Regions from separate parts of the Aliivibrio fischeri ATCC 7744 genome, predicted to be linked through region 2. Evidence: predicted binding sites of a transcription regulator. Region 2 holds the regulator's gene; each other region holds the start of a gene.
What was found. Region 2 encodes CRP, which controls carbon source genes, mostly activating them, when cyclic AMP is high. Its sites were predicted from a motif close to TGTGANNNNNNTCACA; they were not measured.
Positions count from the first base shown of each region.

Region 1: the regulator CRP is predicted to act here: its motif matches at 1,763-1,778, upstream of typA (translational GTPase TypA).
Region 3: the regulator CRP is predicted to act here: its motif matches at 1,787-1,802, upstream of deoD (purine-nucleoside phosphorylase).
Region 4: the regulator CRP is predicted to act here: its motif matches at 1,621-1,636, upstream of ectA (diaminobutyrate acetyltransferase).

Region 1 covers NZ_CP092712.1:106,930-110,147, reverse strand. Annotated here, with positions in the region: gene typA (translational GTPase TypA) at 1-1,662, opposite strand, end outside; gene glnA (glutamate--ammonia ligase) at 2,200-3,218, shown strand, end outside.
Region 2 covers NZ_CP092712.1:2,615,450-2,618,667, forward strand. Annotated here, with positions in the region: gene hslU (HslU--HslV peptidase ATPase subunit) at 1-557, shown strand, start outside; gene AVFI_RS11955 (OsmC family protein) at 639-1,043, opposite strand; gene crp (cAMP-activated global transcriptional regulator CRP) at 1,289-1,921, shown strand; gene AVFI_RS11965 (DUF1338 domain-containing protein) at 1,995-2,789, opposite strand; gene astD (succinylglutamate-semialdehyde dehydrogenase) at 2,801-3,218, opposite strand, start outside.
Region 3 covers NZ_CP092713.1:1,308,623-1,311,840, reverse strand. Annotated here, with positions in the region: gene AVFI_RS19460 (IS1 family transposase) at 1-917, opposite strand, end outside; gene deoD (purine-nucleoside phosphorylase) at 975-1,685, opposite strand; gene AVFI_RS19450 (potassium channel family protein) at 2,019-2,681, shown strand; gene AVFI_RS19445 (TrkH family potassium uptake protein) at 2,678-3,218, shown strand, end outside.
Region 4 covers NZ_CP092713.1:312,718-315,935, forward strand. Annotated here, with positions in the region: gene ectB (diaminobutyrate--2-oxoglutarate transaminase) at 1-944, opposite strand, end outside; gene ectA (diaminobutyrate acetyltransferase) at 965-1,510, opposite strand; gene AVFI_RS15005 (MarR family winged helix-turn-helix transcriptional regulator) at 1,786-2,211, opposite strand; gene AVFI_RS15010 (cytochrome b/b6 domain-containing protein) at 2,217-2,855, opposite strand; gene AVFI_RS15015 (c-type cytochrome) at 2,989-3,218, shown strand, end outside.

The sequences.
Region 1 (3,218 bases), 460 kb from region 2:
AGAAGCACGAACGTTAGTCAGTTGCTTACCTTTCAGACAGTTAACTGTAAGGTCGTTAGAACGGTTATGAATACCGATAACTTGACCTTCGTATACTTCATCAGCGTGCTCTGTAAATAGACGACCACGTTCTTGTAGGTTAAACAGTGCGTAAGTCAGTGCTTTACCAGTTGCGTTCGAAATTAGAACACCGTTGTTACGTTGACCGATAGTACCGCCTTTGTGAGGACCGTAGTGATCAAACGTATGGTAAAGAAGACCAGAACCTGAAGTTAGAGTCATGAACTCAGTTTGGAAACCGATAAGACCACGAGAAGGCATCATAAAGTCCATACGAACACGGCCTTTACCATCTGGTGCCATATCAGTTAGCTCACCTTTACGGATACCGATGTTTTCCATGATACCGCCTTGGTGCTCTTCAAGAACATCGATAGTTACGGTTTCAAATGGTTCTGTTAGGTTGCCGTTTTCATCTTTTTTGATGATAACTTCTGGACGAGATACTGCTAGCTCGAAACCTTCACGACGCATGTTTTCGATCAGGATAGATAGGTGAAGTTCACCACGGCCTGATACGCGGAATTTGTCTGGATCTTCAGTTTGCTCAACACGTAGTGCTACGTTGTGAACAAGTTCTTTTTCTAGACGTTCAAGGATGTTACGTGAAGTAACGAACTTACCTTCTTTACCAGCAAACGGAGAAGTGTTTACTTGGAAAGTCATTGTTACTGTTGGTTCATCAACAGAAAGTGGAGTCATCGCTTCAACGTTGTTTACGTCACAGATAGTGTCAGAGATTTTAAGCTCGCCAAGACCTGTAATTGCAATGATGTCACCAGCGTTAGCTTGTTCAACTTCGTGACGCTCAAGACCTAGGTAACCTAATACTGTACCTACTTTACCGTTACGTTTAGAACCATCAGCACCTACAACAGTTACTTGTTGGTTTGGTTTAACAGAACCACGAGTAACACGTGCAACACCGATAACACCTACGTAAGAGTTGTAATCTAGTTGAGAAACTTGCATTTGTAGTGCGCCGTCAACGTCAACGTTTGGAGCATCTACGTTATCAACGATAGCTTGGAACAGTGGTTCCATGTTTTCGCCAGTTTCACCTTCTTCCAGTGTAGCCCAACCGTTAAGAGCTGAAGCGTAAACTACTTGGAAGTCTAGTTGTTCGTCAGTTGCACCTAAGTTATCGAATAGGTCGAATACTTGGTCCATAACCCAATCAGGGCGAGCACCTGGACGGTCAATCTTGTTGATTACAACGATTGGCTTAAGACCGTGTGCGAAAGCTTTTTGCGTAACGAAACGAGTTTGAGGCATTGGACCGTCAACTGCGTCAACGATAAGAAGAACAGAGTCAACCATTGACATGATACGTTCAACTTCACCACCGAAATCGGCGTGTCCAGGGGTATCTACGATGTTGATACGGTGATCGTTCCAGTTAATCGCTGTATTTTTTGCAAGGATCGTAATACCACGCTCTTTCTCGATGTCGTTCGAGTCCATTACGCGTTCTTCAGTCTCACCACGAGATTCTAGTGTGCCTGATTGTTGTAATAGCTTATCAACCAGTGTTGTTTTACCGTGGTCAACGTGCGCAATAATTGCGATATTTCTTAGTTTATCAATCTGTGGAGTAGACATGGATTCAAATTCACTCAGAGCGTGTAGAGCCACCATTGGCACTACTTGGTTTAAAAACGGTCAATAATTTAACAGATTTTAGAGCAAAACCCACGAAATATGTGATTAAAGACACAATTATTTTTAAATTAATTTAATACAGCACACAAAAACGATGGAAAAACAGCCAATTTACGTTCTATTTTTCCCTTCTAGGATTTTACTTCCGTCTTAAAATGAAAAAATAAAAGAACTTTAAGATCAGATAATTAAGTAAAACGAATACATTTCATTACGCTCTTTTCAAATCAATCGTATTGACAAATTTTTGATTTAACTGCTGAATAGCATCTAGAAGTAATTAATAACTTGAACTCACCTCGCACCAATATGGTGCAACTAAAGATCAAAATGGTGCAAACTGCATTGAAATACATGCACCAAATAAAGCAAGTTATTGATATTAATGGATTATTACTTTTGGCATGCTTCTAGCAATGTAGTTTATAACAGCTAAGCTGACCAATATTTATATTATAACACCGGAGGTTATCCTACATGTCAGTAGAAAACGTACTAGCTCTGATTCAAGAGAACGAAGTTAAATTTATCGATTTGCGCTTTACCGATACAAAAGGTAAAGAGCAACATATCTCAATCCCTTCTCACCAAATTGATGCGGACTTCTTTGAAGAAGGCAAAATGTTTGATGGTTCTTCAGTTGCAGGTTGGAAAGGCATTAACGAATCTGACATGGTAATGATGCCAGATCCAGCAAGTGCAGTGCTTGACCCATTCACAGAAGACTCAACACTAAACATTCGTTGTGACATCCTAGAGCCAGCAACACTTCAAGGTTACGATCGCGATCCACGTTCAATCGCTAAACGTTCTGAAGAATACATGCGCTCTACTGGTATTGCTGACACGGTTCTAATCGGTCCTGAGCCAGAATTCTTCCTATTTGATGATGTACGTTTTAACACAGACATGTCTGGTTCTTTCTTCAAGATTGACGACATCGAAGCGGCTTGGAACTCAGGTACAGAATACGAAGGCGGTAACAAAGGTCACCGTCCTGGTGTTAAAGGCGGTTACTTTCCAGTAGCACCTGTTGATTCATCTCAAGACATCCGTTCTGCTATGTGTTTAATCATGGAAGAAATGGGCCTTGTTGTTGAAGCACACCACCACGAAGTTGCTACTGCGGGCCAAAATGAGATCGCTACACGTTTTAATACGCTAACAACAAAAGCGGATGAAACTCAAATCTACAAATACGTTGTACATAACGTTGCACACGCATTTGGTAAAACAGCGACATTCATGCCTAAGCCACTTGTTGGTGATAACGGTTCTGGTATGCACGTTCACCAATCTCTAGCAAAAGATGGCGTTAACCTATTTGCTGGCGATAAGTACGGCGGCCTATCTGAACTGGCTATCTACTACATTGGCGGTATCATCAAACACGCTCGTGCAATCAACGCATTTGCTAACCCATCAACTAACTCATACAAGCGTCTTGTACCTGGTTTTGAAGCACCTGTTATGCTTGCATACTCTGCACGTAACCG
Region 2 (3,218 bases):
ATAAAATCTGTAAAGGTTCAAACTCTCACTCTGGTGATGTATCTCGTGAAGGTGTTCAACGTGATTTACTTCCATTAGTAGAAGGCAGCACGGTTAGTACTAAACACGGCATGGTGAAAACCGATCATATGTTATTCATCACTTCAGGTGCATTCCAAATGGCAAAACCATCTGACTTGATCCCTGAATTACAAGGTCGTTTACCAATCCGTGTTGAACTTGAAGCGCTAACAGCAAATGATTTCAAACGCATTTTAACCGAACCTAATGCATCATTAACTGAGCAATACATTGCTCTATTAGCGACCGAAAATGTAAAAGTTGAATTTACTGAAGATGGCATCAGTCGTATTGCTGAATCCGCATTCCAAGTAAATGAAACCACTGAAAACATCGGTGCTCGCCGTCTACACACAGTGATGGAACGACTAATGGAAGAGATCTCTTATGATGCTTCTGAAAAAAATGGCGAAAGCTTAATTGTTGATGCTGAATATGTAAGTTCACGCCTAGGTGAACTTGTTGCTGATGAAGACCTAAGCCGCTTCATTCTGTAATCTCTCATAACTTAAAATAAAGCCTCACAAGGGTTAACTTGCGAGGCTTTTTAATATTAACTCACCCTGTAGTTCTAAAGTTTAAGCAGAGATAATTTCCCATGAGTGCGTCATTTTTACGCCCTCACCAAGCATTAAACATACAGAGCAATATTTCTGTAATGAATCCGCAGTGACTCTCTCGACAACCGTTGAATCTAGGTTGTTACCTGTTACTTCAAAGTGAATATTAATGTAAGTAAACAACTTTGGTGCAGTTTCACGACGCTCACTAGATAGCTTAGCAACGCAAGCTGTGACTTCTTGATTTGCCGATTTAAGTCCATCAACAACATCAACAGAACTGCATCCTCCAGCAGCCATTAAGACCATTTCCATCGGACTTGGTGCTTTTTCTCCCCCATTACCATCCATAACAATAGAGTGACCTGATTGAGATTGACCTAGAAAAGACAATCCCTCAATCCATTTAACTTCAGCGTTCATAAAAGCCTCTTTACTACTTAAAAGGAAAACTCGTGATCCATTTCACGAAACTGTGCCCTTGGTCGCACAATTCATACGATCAAAGTCAAGAAATCAATTGCGAAACAAGGTATGATTTTGTTAATTATCTCAACGAACATGCAGCCTTGTTCCGATAACCATATTGTATAGGCCAAACTGATATTTGGCTCAGTTATTTTAAAATGGACATCGCCTACTTGGCAAACGCAGAGGAAGTATAAAGTATGGTTCTAGGTAAACCTCAAACAGATCCAACATTAGAGTGGTTCTTGTCTCACTGTCACATTCATAAGTACCCTTCAAAGAGCACGCTAATTCACGCGGGTGAAAAAGCGGAAACTCTTTACTACATTGTAAAAGGTTCTGTTGCTGTACTTATCAAAGATGAAGAAGGTAAAGAAATGATCCTTTCTTACCTAAACCAAGGTGACTTCATTGGTGAGCTTGGCTTATTTGAAGAAGGTCAAGAGCGTTCAGCGTGGGTTCGTGCGAAAAGCCCTTGTGAAGTAGCAGAAATTTCATTCAAGAAATTCCGCCAACTTATCCAAGTTAACCCAGATATCCTAATGCGTCTTTCTGCGCAAATGGCAACTCGTTTACAAATCACTAGCCAAAAAGTAGGTGACTTAGCATTCCTAGACGTAACAGGCCGTATCGCTCAAACGCTACTAAACCTTGCTAAACAACCTGATGCAATGACTCACCCAGACGGCATGCAAATTAAGATCACTCGTCAAGAGATCGGTCAAATTGTTGGTTGTTCACGTGAAACTGTTGGCCGTATCTTAAAGATGCTTGAAGAGCAAAACCTGATTTCAGCGCACGGCAAAACAATTGTAGTTTACGGTACTCGTTAATTTAACGTCGTTACCATAAGCAAATAAAAACGCAGCTCAATAGCTGCGTTTTTTATGTCTAGAGATGACAGCTTTACCCGTCAGTACTTTCAAAGATTTTGTCCGCAGAAGCCGCAACAAACCCTGTGTATAGTTCACCATTTGGTAATTCATAACGTTTAGCAAATTCGTAAAATCCACCAGGGATCTCAAACTCACCATCACTAAATTTAACCATCACTTTATCCGCCATTGTAGATGATTGCTCTAAACAAACCTCTGGAGAGCCTTTTACTTCTCCACCAACCTCATTAATACTAAATCCAGCATTACGTAAGTGCTGATTAACATCAACTACTTCATCAAAACCATCAAGTTGATTAACATACACGGTAAAATGATTCGCTCCATAACCATGAGCAGCTAACCAAGAAGCATACTCACTCTCTTTTGCTAACACCTTATATTCATCAAAACTTAAAGACCACGGTCTACCTGAAGACAGAAAGTCACGAGTTGCAAAATAATGAGCAGGAACTTGTTCTACTAATGATTTAATTATGGTTTGAGCATCATCAGATAATTTTTCAACCAATAGCTCACTGATAAACACAAGTGGTGCATTAGGATCTGGGTGCTCAAAATGTTGTGCTTTCAATTTTTTAGCAATAAATTCATATTCATCACACGGTTTATACCCAATAGCTAAAAAGGGCGCGGCTAATGTGGATAAACCAACCTTAGGCAAATTAAACGTCCGCAAGGCAATATGATCATTTACAATATCACCACCACTGGATAGCAATTGATGCACTTGGTCTGCCGATGGCGACAAACGTGTAATATAGTCTTGCCATAATGATGAAAAAAGTGTGTTTACATTATTCATTTTCAGCACTCCTACAAAGTTAAACCTGGAGATAATTGCTCAGGAATCTCACATGCATCACCTTCCATTGATGCCATCGGATAAGCACAATAATCTGCCGCATAATAAGCACTTGGTTTTAAGTTGCCTGATGCACCCGGCCCACCAAATGGCGCATCACCACTTGCTCCTGTTAATTGACGATTTCGATTCACAATTCCAGCTCGAATATGCTCCACGAAATAATCCCATTCACTGTCATCGGTTGAAACTAATCCCGCAGATAATCCATAGCGAGTGTCATTAGCAAGCTCCACAGCTTGCGCTAATGTGGTGTAACGTATGACTTGCAATAGTGGGCCAAAGTATTCTTCATCTGGTAATTCCGCGACATTTGTTGCATCTATTATCCCTGGAGATACAAATGCATGCCCCAAACTTCTCGCTTCC
Region 3 (3,218 bases), on a different replicon from region 2:
CGAATTATCGCTCCTTTGGAAGGGTAATTGAGAGAGACGTAATTACCCAGCGGATCTTCAACATTCGCACGCGCTAAAATTTCTTGATATTTATGATCTACGCGTTTGAAAATGGATTTTGAGCCAATGGGTGGTTGTGAATTGGCTTCATTAACAAACGTATTTGATAAATATTGTGCGTTTTCTTGGAAAGGGTCGTGATCCAACAGTGTGCCAGGTTCATCGGTTTCCGAGTAATTGATATGTTGTGCAATGACATATCCAGAGTTTACTTCTGCGCTGGCATACCAAAACACGCCATTATTGCTCAGTGGTTGCAGTGGGGTGGCATTAGAGGCAAGTTGGATACTTGTTCTATCATGCTGAAGTCTTGAGTCAAATAATGACATATGACGACGGCAACGACTGGCAATTTGATTGATATGATCGTAAAAGGTTTTAGGATTTATATGTAAACGACGGCAAATTTCACGAACGGAATAACCAGTAAATAAAAAGCCTAAAAGCTTTTGTTGAATAAGACTCTTTTGGTTTTCACCAGACCATTTATCTACAAAGGTAGACGCACAAGATTTGCAGCGATAACGTTGTCTATCACCACTGTAACCAAATGCATGATATAGCTCGCGATGGGTTAATACATCGAAACCAAAATGTTCGCATTCTGAGTTATTACAAGAGGGTAAGGAGTGTGATTGAACTTGTTGTTGACGTGCAAGTTCGTTCAATACCTCTTGGTTATTGATTAAGGGAGGAAAAGCACCACATTTCCGGCAAACTAATGCAGGTCGCTTAGGGTTCGTACGTTGAACTAAATAATGTTGTTCATCGTTATCACCAAAATTGTCACACGCCAATGTTTTACAAAAATTGAGTTGTAACCCTTTAGCAGCCAACGGCAGTTTTTCAGTCGGCACTAGACTCCCCTTATGGATTTTATGGCGCCAGTATTGATGACTGGCGCAAACATCTGATTACAGTTTAATTGCAGTTTCTAATGCAACTGTCATCATGTCATTAAATGATTTTTGACGGTCTTCAGAGCTTAATTTCTCACCACGTTTAATGTGATCAGAAACAGTAAGGATAGTCAGTGCTTTTGCTCCTAGGTCAGCTGCCACACCATAAATGCCTGCCGCTTCCATATCAACACCAAGGATGCCTAATTTTTCCATTTTGTCGAACAGATCAGCTTCTGGTGAGTAGAAAAGGTCAGCAGAGAATACATTACCAACTTTAACTGGAACGTTAAGTTCACGAGCTTGACCAACAGCTGTCTCTAGTAGACCAAAATCAGCAATTGCAGCGAAGTCATGATTGTTAAAGCGGATACGGTTAACTTTAGAGTCAGTTGATGCACCCATACCGATAACAACATCCATCAGTTTAACGTCATCGTGTACCGCACCACAGCTACCTACGCGAATTACGTTTTTAACACCATATTCAGCGATTAACTCGTGAACATAGATACAACATGAAGGGATACCCATACCGTGGCCCATTACAGATACTTTTTTACCTTTGTAAGTACCTGTGTAACCGAACATATTACGTACGTCACATACTTGCTTTACGTCTTCTAGGAAGTTTTCAGCAATGAACTTTGCACGAAGAGGGTCACCAGGCATTAGAACTGTTTCTGCGAAATCACCAGCTTGAGCATTAATGTGTGGGGTAGCCATAATAAGGTCTCCAGTTTACAAATAAAAATTGAGTGTAACTAAAATTGTTGAACATTCCTGTTCGATATGTGGCTATTTTAGGCCTATATTTTAAGGTGTCATGAGATTGGTGTCACATTTTCTACCTGATTCTACATTATTTCCATAATTGATAACTAATTTTGTTGAAACTTAAGGGGCAATCGCATTCTTTTCGGCTATCTTAGTTTTAATACTAGGAATCGTTTTCTTATAACCGATCCTTAATTAGATTGAACTTATGGCGTTCGAGGAGGATGATGCTCTTTAAGGGTAATTTCCCTTAGTGTCATTAATAGTAAAGTGAGTAAATTGATGAAAGCAGAAAATAAACAATATGCAGTAATTGGATTAGGTCGCTTTGGACTTACGGTGTGCGAAGAGTTGCATCAGTATGGCTCTCAGGTTTTAGCCATTGATATAAATGAAGAGCGTGTTAAGAAGGCAATGGACTTTGTCTCTACCGCTATTGTTGCTAACTGTGCAAGTGAAGAAACAGTTGCAGAGCTTAAACTTGATGACTATGACATGGTTATGGTTGCAATTGGCTCAGATATTAATGCCAGCATATTAACCACTTTAGTATTGAAAGAAGCCGGTGTTAAGACTGTTTGGGTTAAGGCCAATGATAAGTTTCATGCCAAAATCTTAACGAAGATAGGGGCGGATCATATTATTATGCCAGAGCGAGATATGGGGATTCGGGTTGCACGTAAAATGCTAGACAGACGTGTGTTTGAATTCCATGAACTCGGTAGTGGACTGGCCATGACTGAGATTGTTATCGGTGGTAAAAATATGGGTAAATCATTAGGGCAATTGGATTTTTGTCAAATGTCCGATGTAAAGGTACTTGCGATAAAACGCGGACCAGAAATTGAAACAGCACCAGATTGGAGTAAAGAATTAGAGATTGGCGATATTTTGATTATCGTTGGACCTGAAGTTCAATTAGCTAAAAAAATTAGAACGTTATGAGTTATTTACCTAAAAGAGGATTATATCCTCTTCAGCATAATAATGAAGAGAAAGGGTGGTCTGAACCAAAGATTATCCTTTTTTCATTTTTGGCTATTCTATTGCCCTCAGCATTGCTTTTAACCTTACCTGTTTTTTCGGTATCTGGTTTGAGTTTTATGGATGCCTTATTTACCGCGACATCTGCTATTAGTGTGACAGGTTTAGGGGTCGTTGATACGGGGTCGCATTTCACTATCAGTGGAAAAATTGTTTTAATGTTTTTAATGCAGATTGGTGGATTAGGTCAAATGACCTTGTCTGCTGTTCTACTGTATATATTCGGTTTAAGGTTGAGCTTACGTCAGCAAGCCTTAGCAAAAGAAGCATTAGGACAAGAAAAGAAAGTAAATTTAAGGAAGCTAATCAAAGGTATAATTTGTTTTGCTTTAATTGCTGAATTTATTGGAATGGTTGTTCTTTCCCTTCGATGGGTACCTGAATTTGGAATCGCGAAAGGTCTATTTTATGCAGCGTTTCATTCTATCTCTGCGTTTA
Region 4 (3,218 bases), on a different replicon from region 2:
AAGTTATCGTTCGCCCAATAAATTTCAAGTGCTTTTGCTGCAGTAATAAAGGCATGGTTGTTACCACGGAAAGTACCGTTATGCTCACCGGGTTTCCACTCATCTAATTCAGGTTTAAGTAAAACAACTGCCATTGGTAAGCCGTAGCCACCAATTGATTTTGATAGAGTTACCATATCTGGTCTAATACCTGATGACTCAAAACTAAAGAAAGTACCAGTACGCCCACAACCTGCTTGAATATCATCAACAATCATTAGAATGTCGTTGGCTTTACAGATCTTACTTAGACGTTGTAGCCATTCGTTTGAAGCGACGTTTAAACCGCCTTCACCTTGTACGGTTTCTAAAAGTACCGCAGCTGGTTTATCTAAACCGCTTGAATTGTCAGATAGCATGGTCTCAAACAGGTTAAGTCCATCGATATCAGCATAACCTTCAAAAGGAATGCGTGTAATATTGTTTAAGCTAAAACCGGCACCTTGGCGATGGTGTTGATTCCCCGTTGCCGCCAGTGCTCCGGCTGTACAACCATGAAAGCCATTAGTGAACGCGACAATATTGGTTCGGTTAGTGACTTTTCGTGCCAGTTTTAAAGCGGCCTCAACAGCATTGGTGCCCGTAGGTCCCGTGAACTGTACCTTGTACTCTAGGTTTCTTGGTTCGAGAATATAACGATTTAGGGCATTTAAAAATGTGGCTTTTGCACTAGAGTGCATGTCTAAGCCATGAGTGATACCGTCGTTTTCGATGTATTCAAGTAAAGCTTGCTTTAAGACTGGGTTGTTGTGACCGTAGTTAAGTGATCCGGCTCCGGCAAGGAAGTCTAGGTAACGCTCTCCATTTTCAGTTTCTAGCCAGCTGCCTTTTGCTTTTTGAAAAACAACTGGGAAATTGTTTGAGTATGAGCGTACTTGTGATTCTTGCTTCTTGAAAATATTCATGATGAGTCCGTTTATGATTCCTATTTTTGTGAAGATTTTAGAGGGATACGATACAAATACTCTGTATCGTGCTTTCCTTTAAAGTGTGATTCTTTATCTAGAAACGTAGTAACTTGCCCTTGATTTCCATATTGGGCATCAATTTTTTTAAATAGTGACCAAGAGGCGTTATTTGCCTTGGTTATTGTGGTTTCTATAAATTCGATATGCAGAAGTTTTTTTCGCTCTAAAAGTGTGGTTAGCATTGAAAACGCTAACCCTTTACCTCGGTAACGTGGGGAGACGGCGACTTGCCATATGAACAGCGTATTCGGTTCATCAGGTTTTTGGTACCCAGAGATAAAGCCAGCGAGATCGCCATCTTTCTCTGCCAAAACGCAGGTTTTACTGAAATGAGTAGCTTGAAGAAAGTTGCAGTATGAAGAGTTTATATCAAGAGGAGGACACTCGGTGATCAATGCGTAAACATCGTCACCGTCTGTCCTCGAAGGTTCTCGAAAAATCCATTTTTTTGTTGTGTCAGAATCCATATCTGGACACAAGATTCTGGGCGCTGCGATAGCCATATGTAAATACATATCCTTTGTACTCTAATTAAATTCCTTTTTATTATGGGCATTTTTAGCAGTTGAAAAGCAAATTAATGGCACAAAAAAGACGATTAAGTCCAATTAAATGCGATCTAAATCACATTTAAGTTCGATTGCTAAAATAATAAATAGAGAAAAATAGATTAGTTCTCTTAGTATCTGTGAGGGCTTTGATTTGGATATGAAGGTGGCGTAGATACAAAAATAGCCCATGATGATTTGGGCTATTTATTAGTTTAAAAGAGTAATATTTATACGGCAGCGACCATTTTTTGCAGTAGCCGAATCATCTCTTTTTGCTCATTTAACTCAAGAGAGCTAAGTATTTCTTTATTTACTTTAATAGGGATCGGCAAAAGGGTTTCTTTTAATGCTCGACCCTCATCAGTTAAGTAAATTCGAAAGGAACGACGGCTATTGGGATCAGCTTGTCGTTCAACAAGACCAAGTTTTTCTAACTTATCTAATGTTCGAGTGGTTGTGGAGTTTTCCACTTTTGACTTTTCGGCAATATCACGCTGAGTCACACCTTCTTCTTCCCATAGACACATCATGGTTGGCCACAGTGCAACAGTTAAACCGTGCTGTTTTAATTCCGTTTCGAAATGTTTTGATGCTTGATTAGCAACAACATTTATCATCCAACCAAAGCTACTTTGACGATCAAATTCTTCCATTGTGTTCAAACCCCTGCGCTTACAACTATTGCAATGGTAACTAATCCTGTTGCAATTAGCACTAATAATGCACGCTTATTTGATACAAATACTAGATTTGATGGCATTTGATGTTCTGTAAGTTTCTTTTGCACGCCAGTGATCATTGCCCAAACAAGTGGCTTTGAGCGTAATTTATAAAAGAGAATGGTGACTAAATGCAATACGACTAATACAGGTAATAAGCGTGCACATATTCCATGCAGAGTAACAAAAACATCAAAGACATTGTCATTTAAAACAATATCGGCATAAGGGATGTGATCGAATAATCCTGCTAATGCAATTCCAGTAATGCATTGAATAAATAAGGTGGAAATTAACCCAATAACCATCCAAGATCCCGCTGGATTATGACCTGCTTTTGATGGTTCTTTTCCTAATAAGTAAGAAATTGTACGTTTTGGAGAAGAAATAAATTGCTTAAAACGGCTCGTGTCACTTCCGATAAAGCCCCAAACAATACGCCATAAAATAAGAGTAAAAAGCGCCAAACCTAAATAGATATGTGGCCCTTCTCCATTAAAACCACTTGCGGCTAATCCGATAAAAAGCAGTGCTTGAAGCCAATGATATATGCGTGTTGGTAAATCCCAAATTTTCATTTCTTGTTCCTAATTAATGGATGTTTTAACTAACTGAAAGATAATTTACACCACAACAGTTGCATGTGCAACTGTTGTGGTGTAAATTAAATGCAACTCGAAGCGAGACAGACATCTATTAAGAGAGAACGTAATGAAAAAATTAGTAATTAGTTTATGTGTTTTATTACCAAATATTGCATTTGCTCAAGCGAGTGTTGACCTAATTAACGCAAGACAACAGGCTTTTGTACATATAGAAAATCAATCAGAGCAAGTAGAAGAGATGATGGATGAAAATGTACTAAATTGGAGCGAAATTGAATCGATCAGTCAGCAATTGGTTCAACATAGTCAATTATTAAATACGGCTTTTACTGAAGG